Regions from separate parts of the Nocardioides aurantiacus genome, predicted to be linked through region 1. Evidence: riboswitches for the same ligand, from Rfam matches in the RefSeq annotation. Region 1 holds a riboswitch; the other holds the start of a gene.
What was found. A riboswitch is a leader RNA that binds a small molecule or an ion and turns the genes downstream of it on or off. The one in region 1 is predicted to bind cyclic di-AMP.
Positions count from the first base shown of each region.

Region 2: linked by a shared signal. The riboswitch ahead of EDD33_RS04880 (transglycosylase family protein) and the one ahead of EDD33_RS06390 (C40 family peptidase) in region 1 are both predicted to bind cyclic di-AMP.

Region 1 covers NZ_RKHO01000001.1:1,337,380-1,341,888, forward strand. The annotation lists gene EDD33_RS06380 (DEDD exonuclease domain-containing protein) at 1-1,138, opposite strand, end outside; gene EDD33_RS06385 (hypothetical protein) at 1,316-1,522, shown strand; cyclic di-AMP (ydaO/yuaA leader) riboswitch at 1,627-1,808, shown strand; gene EDD33_RS06390 (C40 family peptidase) at 1,821-2,849, shown strand; gene EDD33_RS06395 (hypothetical protein) at 2,914-4,155, shown strand; gene EDD33_RS06400 (M48 family metalloprotease) at 4,160-4,509, shown strand, end outside.
Region 2 covers NZ_RKHO01000001.1:1,019,030-1,023,538, forward strand. The annotation lists gene EDD33_RS04870 (T3SS (YopN, CesT) and YbjN peptide-binding chaperone 1) at 1-265, shown strand, start outside; gene EDD33_RS04875 (hypothetical protein) at 324-1,796, shown strand; gene EDD33_RS04880 (transglycosylase family protein) at 1,835-2,164, opposite strand; cyclic di-AMP (ydaO/yuaA leader) riboswitch at 2,166-2,306, opposite strand; gene EDD33_RS04885 (MMPL family transporter) at 2,471-4,509, opposite strand, start outside.

The DNA.
Region 1 (4,509 bases):
GCTGCATCTCGGCCAGCACGCACGGGGTGCGCGTCGGCGTCAGGGGCAGCCGGTCGGTGCACTGCCGCACCGGGAAGCTCTCGTGGAGCGCGGCCAGGCAGCGCTCGGCGGTCCGGCGCGAGGAGAAGGGGCCGAGGTAGTCGGCGCCGTCGTCGGCGACCTTGCGGACCAGGGACAGCCGGGGCCACGGCTCCACGGTGAGCTTGAGCCAGGTGACCTTGTCGGGGCGACGGCTGCGACGGTTGTAGCGCGGCCGGTGGGCGGCGATCAGGCGGAGCTCGCGGACCCCCGCCTCGAGCGGCGTGGCGCACTCGACGTGGTCGACCGAGCCGGCCAGGTTGACCATCTCGCCCATCCGCGCCCGGGACTCCGAGGCGGTGAAGTAGGACCGCACCCGGGTGCGGAGGTCGCGGGAGGTGCCGACGTAGAGGACCTCGTCGCGGTCGTCGCGGAACAGGTAGACACCGGGGGCGTGCGGCAGGTGCTCGGCCAGGTGACGCTTGCGGCGCACCGTGGGGCTGACGCGGGAGCTGAACGTGCTCAGCTCCTCCAGCGTGTGCACGCCCAGCCCCCCGAGGCGCTCCATCAGGCCGTGCAGGACGTCGACGGTGGCCCGGGCGTCGGACAGGGCCCGGTGGTCGGGCGTGGTGGCGGACCCGAAGGCCACCGCGAGCGAGCTGAGCTTGCAGTTGGGGGCGTCGTCACGGGTGATCACCCGGCGTGCGAGGCGCGCGGTGTCCAGCACCTCGAAGCGTGGCCACGGACGCCCCTGCTGGGCCGCGAAGTGCTGGAGGAAGCCCACGTCGAAGGGCGCGTTGTGCGCGACGAGGACGCAGCCGTGCGCGAACTCCAGGAACGACGGCAGCGCCGACTCGATGGACGGCGCGGTGGCCACCATCGAGTTGGTGATGCCGGTGAGGACCGCGATGAACGGAGGGATGGCGGCGTGCGGGTTGACCAGGGTCTGGAACTCGCCGAGCACCTCGCCCCCGCGGACCTTGACCGCGCCGATCTCGGTGATCATCGACCCCTGCTTGGCGGACCCGCCGGTGGTCTCGAGGTCGACGACGCAGAAGGTGGTCTCGCGCAGGGGACGACCGAGCTCGTCGAAGCTCATCTGGCTGTCCCACCTGCTCATGGGAGGGACGCTAGGCGGGGGCACCGACAAGGCCGTGGAGGGCCGGCCCGGCGTGGCGTCGCGACGGACGGTCGGAGCGTGCCGACGGGACGGGCGGAGGTGTGCCGGCCCGGGTTGTCGGTGGCGGGTGCTGGAGTGCTCGTGACCGGCCTTCCCCCGCTCTGCAAGGAGACCCCGATGAGCGTCCACATCGACTGCGACACCTGCCTGGTGCGTGGCCTGGCCTGCCACGACTGCGTGGTGACGGTGCTCCTGGGCCCGCCTCCCGAGCTCGGCTTCGACGCCGAGGAGGCCCACGCGCTCGAGGTCCTGGCGGGATCCGGGCTCGTGCCGCCGCTGCGGATGGTGACGCCCGTGAGCGGCCCCGAGATCGAGTCCGCGTGAACAACGCCACACCGTCCGTCCACGGTCTCGACTTGGAGTGCCAGCGGGCCTGACCTAGTGTCGAGCGCTGTTGGCCGTCGTCAGCGGGCACCGACCGGGTGCCCACGCCGGCCGCGCCGAGTCCGGACTCGTCTCCTGGGGGGAGAGGGGTGGCCGGAGCCGGGGACCCATGTTCCTGGGGTGAATCCAGGCGCCGACAGCACCGATCGTGCCGTCACGCACCTGGTAGGGCGTTCTTTGGGCCCGAACCCGTCAGCTCACCTGGTAGGCGTTGAGACAAAGAGGAGACCGGCCGCTCGTGAACGACGGTTGGAAGTACCCCCATGCCCGCGCAACAGTAGGAGCGGCCCTCGCCCTGGGCCTCACCGGCCTCGGCGTCGTCCAGGCCGCTCCCGCCACCGCGGCCCCCGACGACAGGCTCAAGTCCCGCATCGACGCCGCGCAGGCCGCGGTCGACGACGTGGCCCCGGCGGCAGCCGCCGCCGATCGACGTCACGACCGGGCACAGACCCGGGTGACGACCAGCACCAAGCGCGTCAAGACCCTCACCAAGCGCATCGTGCGCGCGAAGACCCTCGCGGAGACCGTGCGCGAGCAGGTGGCGACCGACGTGCTCGCCGAGCACCAGGTCTCCGGCGGCAGCACCGCCCCGAGCGCGACCTCGCTCCCGGCCGACTCCGAGGTGCTGCTCAGCAACGTGAGCGTCGTGTCCGAGGACACCGACGGTCGCATCGAGCAGGTGGCGCGGTCCCAGGCCACCGCCCAGCAGCTCACCCAGCGTCGCGCGCAGGTCCGCCAGGCCCTCGTGGACCAGCGGGCCACCGCCAAGAAGCTCGCCGCCCGGGAGGCCACGGCCGCCGGTGCGGTCGACCGGGCCCAGGGCAAGGTCGACGCCCTCGAGGCCGAGCTCGCCGAGCGCCGGGAGGAGCGCGAGGCCGAGCAGGCAGCGGCTGCTCCGGCGGCTCCGGCGGCGCCCGACGGGTCCGCGAGCTCCGCGGTCTCCTACGCCATGGCGCAGGTCGGCAAGGCCTACGTCTGGGGTGCCTCCGGTCCCAGCTCCTTCGACTGCTCGGGGCTCACCATGGCCGCGTGGGCGACGCAGGGCGTCTCGCTGCCGCACAACTCGGGAGCCCAGTACGCTGCGGGCACGCCCGTCTCCGAGAGTGAGCTGCAGCCCGGTGACCTCGTCTTCTACTACAGCCCGATCAGCCACGTCGGCCTCTACGTCGGCAACGGCCAGGTCGTCAACGCGCTGAACCCCGGTTCCGGTGTCCAGGTCTCGGGTCTGCACGACATGCCCTACTCCGGCGCGGTCCGCCCTGGCTGACCGACGCCACGCCGACGCCGCCCGTCCCCCTCGTGGGGCGGGCGGCGTCGTGCGCTCCGGCGGCGTGCGGAACCCACCGCGCCGGTGGCGCACCCTGGTCGCCGCGGTGCTGGTCGCCGTCCTCGGAGCCCTCTCGCTGAGCGCCTGCGAGCAGGAGGTGGACCTGGAGCCGCCTCGCGCCCAGCAGGGTGCCTCGCTGAGCGCCGACCAGGCGCAGCGCGCCCTGGACGGACTCGTCGCCGCCCTCGACGGCGACCGACGGGGTGCCGCCACGGCCCTCGCGGCCCCGTCGGGCGCCGAGGTCGTGGGTGCCGCCTGGGACAACGCCCAGGCGCTGCGCCTGCAGGACCTCGCGATGCGCTACGTCGACACCGCGGCCCCGCCCACCGCCGTGGAGCGGCAGCGCTGGGGGAGGACCGCCGTCCCGGTCACGGTGCGGCTGACCTTCGCCTACGGCGGGTTCGACACCGACCCGGCGGAGGTCGAGACCCGGGTCGCCCTGGTGCCCGGGGACGGGTCCGTGAGGGTCGCCGGGTTCGGCGGGGCCGGCCGGACGCCGCTGTGGCTGGTGGAGCCGCTGCGCGTCGTACGCACGGCGGAGACGTTGACCGTGGTCGCGGGGCCGCTCGGCCGCTACCCGCGGCTGACCGAGCGTGCGGTCACCCAGGTGCGTCGGGTGCTGCCGCGGTGGCGCGGGCCGTTGGTCGTCGAGGTCCCCCGGACCCGCGCCGAGCTCGACGCCACGCTCGACGCCCCGGCGGACCGCTACGACGAGATCGCCGGCGTGACCACCTCCGTCGACGGGTCCACGACGCGGGGCGCGCCGGTGCGGGTCTACCTCAACCCCGAGGTCTTCGCCGACCTCTCCGCCGCCGGGGCCCAGGTCGTGGCCAGCCACGAGGCGGTGCACGTCGCGACCGGCTCCAGCTTCACCTCGGTACCCACCTGGCTGCTGGAGGGCTTCGCCGACTACGTCGCGCTCGACGACGCCGGCGTCCCGGTCGACCGCGCTGCCGCCCAGGCGCTGCGTCAGATCCGGCGCGACGGGCCGCCCGACCGGTTGCCCACGCCCGCCGACCTCGACCCGACGGCGACCGGGCTCGGTGCGACCTACGAGCTGGCCTGGCTGGCGTGCCGCTTCCTGGGTCAGGAGTACGGCACCGACCGGCTGGTCCGGCTCTACGGCTCCGTGGCCGACGGCACCCCGGCGGCGGCCGCGTTCCGCGACGTCCTCGGCACCACGCAGGGTGCCTTCGTGGGGGCCTGGCGCGCGGACCTGCGACGGTTGGCCCGCGTGGCAGGCTGAGGCGGTGACGTCGGCCCGTCGTACCGCTGCGGTCCTGCTGCTCGTCTCGGTCGTCGCCTTCGCGGTGCTGGCCGTGCTGCTGGTGCCGTGGGACTGGGTCCCCGGTGGCCGGGTGCTGCCCGTGCGGGCCGACGAGGTGTTCACGGCCCGGGAGATCGAGCGCGCCACGGCGTACTCCTCAGCGCAGCGGCACCTGGGCTGGGGGTCGCTCGCCGTGTCCGTGCTGGTCGGCCTGCTGCTCGGGCTGACGCCGCTGGGAGCCCGTGTGGTGCGCCGACTGCGGGGATGGTGGTGGTGGCGTGCCCTGCTGGCGACCCTGCTCGTGCTCGTCGTGGGCGTGCTCGCGACCGCGCC
Region 2 (4,509 bases), 320 kb from region 1:
CGAGGTCTCCGACGCCCGGCGGGCCCGGATCGAGGTCGAGATCCTCAACCGGCGCACGCCGCTGCTGAAGTTCCAGCTCGCGGGCGACACCGTGCTGGCCTCCTACGAGCTGCCCGCCGACCCGTTCGTGGCCCACCAGGTGCTCGGCGTCCTGGAGTCGCTGTCGGACTCGCTCAACGAGCTGGCCGTCGACCTCGCCGACCGCGTGGGCGGCTCGCTGTTCTTCGACGCCCTCGAGGAGAGCACCGACGACGACCTCGGCTGACCCGGGTCCGCCGGGCGACCGACCGGGGCGTCCCGTCGATCGCCGACGATGGGGCAGGATGACCGACGTGGTGGACGAGCACGGCCTGGTGTTCCCGGCCGACGACGAGGGCAGGCGCAGCACGTCACGCACGGGCCGGGGGGTGGTGGCCGACGCGTTGCGCGCGGTCGACCCCACGGGCGCCCGCGCGGCGGAGCAGGAGACCGCGTGGCGCACCGGCTACCTCCCGCACTTCCGGCGCGCCGTCGAGGCCGGGCTCGAGGGCCCCGACGCCGCGGTGACCGTGGCCCGCGACGGCCTCGACTCGCTGCACGAGCGGATGCGTGTCGTCGGTCCCGACGGGCACGACCACCGGCTCACCGACTGGCCCGACGACGGCGCGACGGTGCGCTCGGTCGAGGTCGCCGGTGAGGGCGAGGCGGTCCGCGAGCTGGTGCTGCCCTACCACGGCGAGCGCTTGCGCGGCCCCGGCATCCGGCGCCGCCTGGGCGGCTGGGTGGAGCGCGGCGTCGTCGAGCCGAGCGTGGCCGAGGCCGTCGACCGCGTGCTCGACAACCCCGACTGGCTCCGCCTCGAGGGACACACCGTCGCCGTCCTCGGCGCCGGCGCCGAGATGGGCCCGCTGCCCTCCCTGGTGCGGTGGGGCGCCCGGGTCGCCGCCGTCGACCTGCCCCGACCCGACATCTGGCAGCGCGTCCTGACCCTGGCCCGCAACGGGTCCGGCACCGTCGTGGTCCCGACCCTGCACGACGACGACGGTCGCGCCCTCGACGACGTGGCCGGTCTCGACCTGCTGGCGCAGGTGCCGGCGATCGAGCGGTGGCTGGCCGAGCAGCCGGGCACGCTCGTGGTCGGCAACTACGTCTACGCCGACGGCGCGACCAACACCCGGGTGAGCACCGCCGTGGACGACCTCAGCCGGCGGCTGCTGGCCGACCGCGGCGACACGGCCCTGGGCTTCCTGGCCACCCCGACCGACGTGTTCGTGGTGCCGAAGGAGGCCGTGGAACAGTCGACGGCGTCCTACGAGAGCCGGTCGGGCCGCTCCAAGACGCTGGGCCGGCCGCTGCGGACCCTGTCGGGCGGGCGGCTGCTCCGGCGGCAGTACGTCGCCGGCTCCGACCCGGGCGTCAACGACTCGCTGGTCCCGCAGCAGGGGCCCAACTACGCCCTCGCCAAGCGCGTGCAGCGCTGGCGCGCCACGGTCGCGCGCCACGACGGGGTCACGGTGTCGATGAACGTGGCGCCCCCGACCCGCACCCGCTCGGTGGTCAAGAACCGGGCCCTCGCGGCGGCGTACGCCGGGGCGCACCGCTTCGGCGTGGAGGTCTTCGAGCCGGCGACCTCCAACGTGCTGATGGCCGCGCTGCTGGTGCACGACCTGCACACGCAGGGCGGCCCGCGCCACGAGCAGCCCTGGCAGGACGAGGCGTACGCCGCGTGCCACGGCGGGTTGTGGCGCACGGCCTACGCCCCGCGCAGCGCGCTCGGGCTGGCCGCGCTGCTGGGGTACGGCGCCGCCCGCGGCTGAGGCCCGCCCGGACGGACGGGCCTCACCGGCAGGTCAGGTCAGCGGACGCCGATGGCGCGCGAGCAGTGGGGCCACGCGCCCCAGCCCTGGTTGCGCTTGATCCGCTCGGCCACGCGGATCTGCTCGACCTTGGTGGCGCGGTGGGGCAGCCGGGCGAACTTCTTGCCGCCGAAGGCACGCCAGGTGCGGGGGCTGATCTGCAGACCGCCGTAGTAGCCGTTGCCGGTGTTGACGTGCCACCGGCTGGTCGACTCGCAGTGGGCCATCCGGTTCCAGGTGCGCGCGGTCGCGGCCTCGGCGGCGGGACCGGTGAGCACCGGGAGCGCCAGGACGAAGGCAGCGAGCAGCGACAGGACGAGCTTGCGCATGAGGGTTCCTCCACGCGCCTGCGAGGTTAGCTGTCGGGTTCGGGCCGGGGAGCCCGGTCACTGTCGTGACTTCACCCCGAGGACCGCGGTGCGGTCCGGGAAACCTGGGTTCCCCGCTCCTGTCCGAAAGGTTCGTGTGACACCCCCGCGCGGACAGGACTCGGCGGTCACGGGGGGACGCCCCGCGACGCGGGACAACGCACCCTAACCCCGGGTGAACGGGGTTGTCGCTGACCCGGGCGGGTGGTTCGGCACGGCACCGACCTACTAGTCCGGTGCCGTGCCGAGCCTGCCCGGGGACGCGCGTCAGGGCGTGGGGGCCAGGTCGCGCTCGGGGGCGGCCTCGCGGCTCGTCGCGGTCGGCCGCTGCAGCCGCTCGCCCTCCACGTCGACCTCGGGGAGCACCCGCGCGATCCAGCGGGGGAGCCACCAGGCCTTGTCGCCGAGGAGGTACATCACGGCCGGGATCAGCGCCATCCGCACCACGAAGGCGTCGAAGAACACCGCGGCGGCGAGGGCGAACCCGATGGACTGGATCAGCGGGTCGTCCTGCAGCACGAAGGCGGCGAAGACCGAGATCATGATCGTGGCCGCCGCGGCGACGACACGGGCGCTGTTGCGGAACCCGTCGACGACCGCCTCCCGGGCCGACATCCCGTGCACGAACGCCTCGCGCATCCGGGTCACCAGGAACACCTGGTAGTCCATCGCCAGCCCGAACACGATGCCGATGACGATGATCGGCATGAAGCTGACCAGCGGCTGGCCCTCGACCAGACCGAGCGCGCCCTCCTGGAAGACCAGGACGGTGGCGCCGAGCGTGGCGAGCACCGAGAGCAGGAAGCCCAGGGTCGCGGTCAGCGGCACCAGGAGCGACCGGAAGACGAGCATCAGCAGCAGGAACGCCAGGCCGACCACGACGGCGAGGTAGATCGGCAGTGCCTCGGTGAGCCGCTCGGAGACGTCGGTCTGGATGGCGGTGATGCCGGTGACGCCCAGCCGGGTGCCGGTCTCGGCCTCGATGTCGGACTGGTCGCTGCGCAACCGGTCGAGCAGGTCGAGCGTGCCCTGGTCCGACGGGCCGCCCTGGGGGGTGACGAGCACCTGCGCACCGACCCCGTCGCCGCTGGTGGCGACGACCTGGGCGTTGGCGACGCCGTCCTGCCCGGCGGCCCAGGCGACGACGTCGCCGAAGGCCTGCTGCGCCGACTGCTGGCCGGGGGTGCGGCGGGCGTCGACGACCAGCAGCAGCGGTGCTTCACGACCGGGGCCGAAGGCCTCGCTGACCAGGTCGGAGGCCTTGCGCTGGGTGGTGTCGACGGCGGAGGTGGAGTCGGTCGGCAGCGAGAGCTGGAGGCTCTGCAGGGGCACGGCGAGCGCGCCGAGGCCGACCACGACCAGCAGCACCACGACGACCGGGGCACGCCCGACGAGCCGGGCCCAGCGGACGCCGTTGTTGACGGCGAGGCCGTGGGCGTCGCGCTTGTCCTCGCGGCGTCGCACCCGCCCCGCGAAGGCCTTGCCGCCCAACATGCCGAGCAGGGCCGGCAGCAGGGTGAGGGCGACCAGCACGGCGAGGAACACCGTGCCGGCGGCCGCGAGACCCATCGAGGTCAGGAACGGGATCCCCACGATGCTCAGCGCGCCGAGCGCGATCAGCACGGTCAGGCCGGCGAACACCACGGCCGAGCCCGCGGTGCCGACCGCGATGCCGACGGCGGCCCGCCGGTCGTCGGTACGCCGCAGCTCCGTGCGGTAGCGGGCCAGGATGAACAGCGTGTAGTCGATGCCGACCGCCAGGCCGATCATCGTGGCCAGGATCGGGGTGGTGGTGCCGATGGTGGTCAGTGCCGTGGCGATGCTGATGCCGAGGATGCCCAGGGCGACGCCGATCAGCGCGGTCAGGATGGGCAGGCCGGCCGCGACCAGCGAGCCGAAGGTGATGATCAGGACCACAGCCGCGACGGCGATGCCGACCAGCTCGCTGGTGCCGCCGACCTCGGGGATGGCCTGCAGCCCCGAGCCGTTGACCTCGGCGGTCAGGCCGGCGTCGCGGGCGTCCGCGAGCGCGTCCAGCAGGGCCTCGCGGGTCGCGGGCTCGACGTCGGCGGGGGAGGCGACGTCGAAGTCCCAGGTGATGACGCCGATCCGGTCGTCCTGGCCCAGCGGGAGGAGGGCCCGGGCGTTCTCCTCGGCGACGCGCTGCGGCGTACCCGCCTCGACGGCACCCGAGACGGCCCGCTCGAACTGCGCGTCCGAGGCGGTGACCGGGTCGGCCAGCTTCGGCTCGTCGGGCATCTGGGGAAGGTCCTGGAGCGCGGCGACGAGGTCCTCCACCTCGCCGG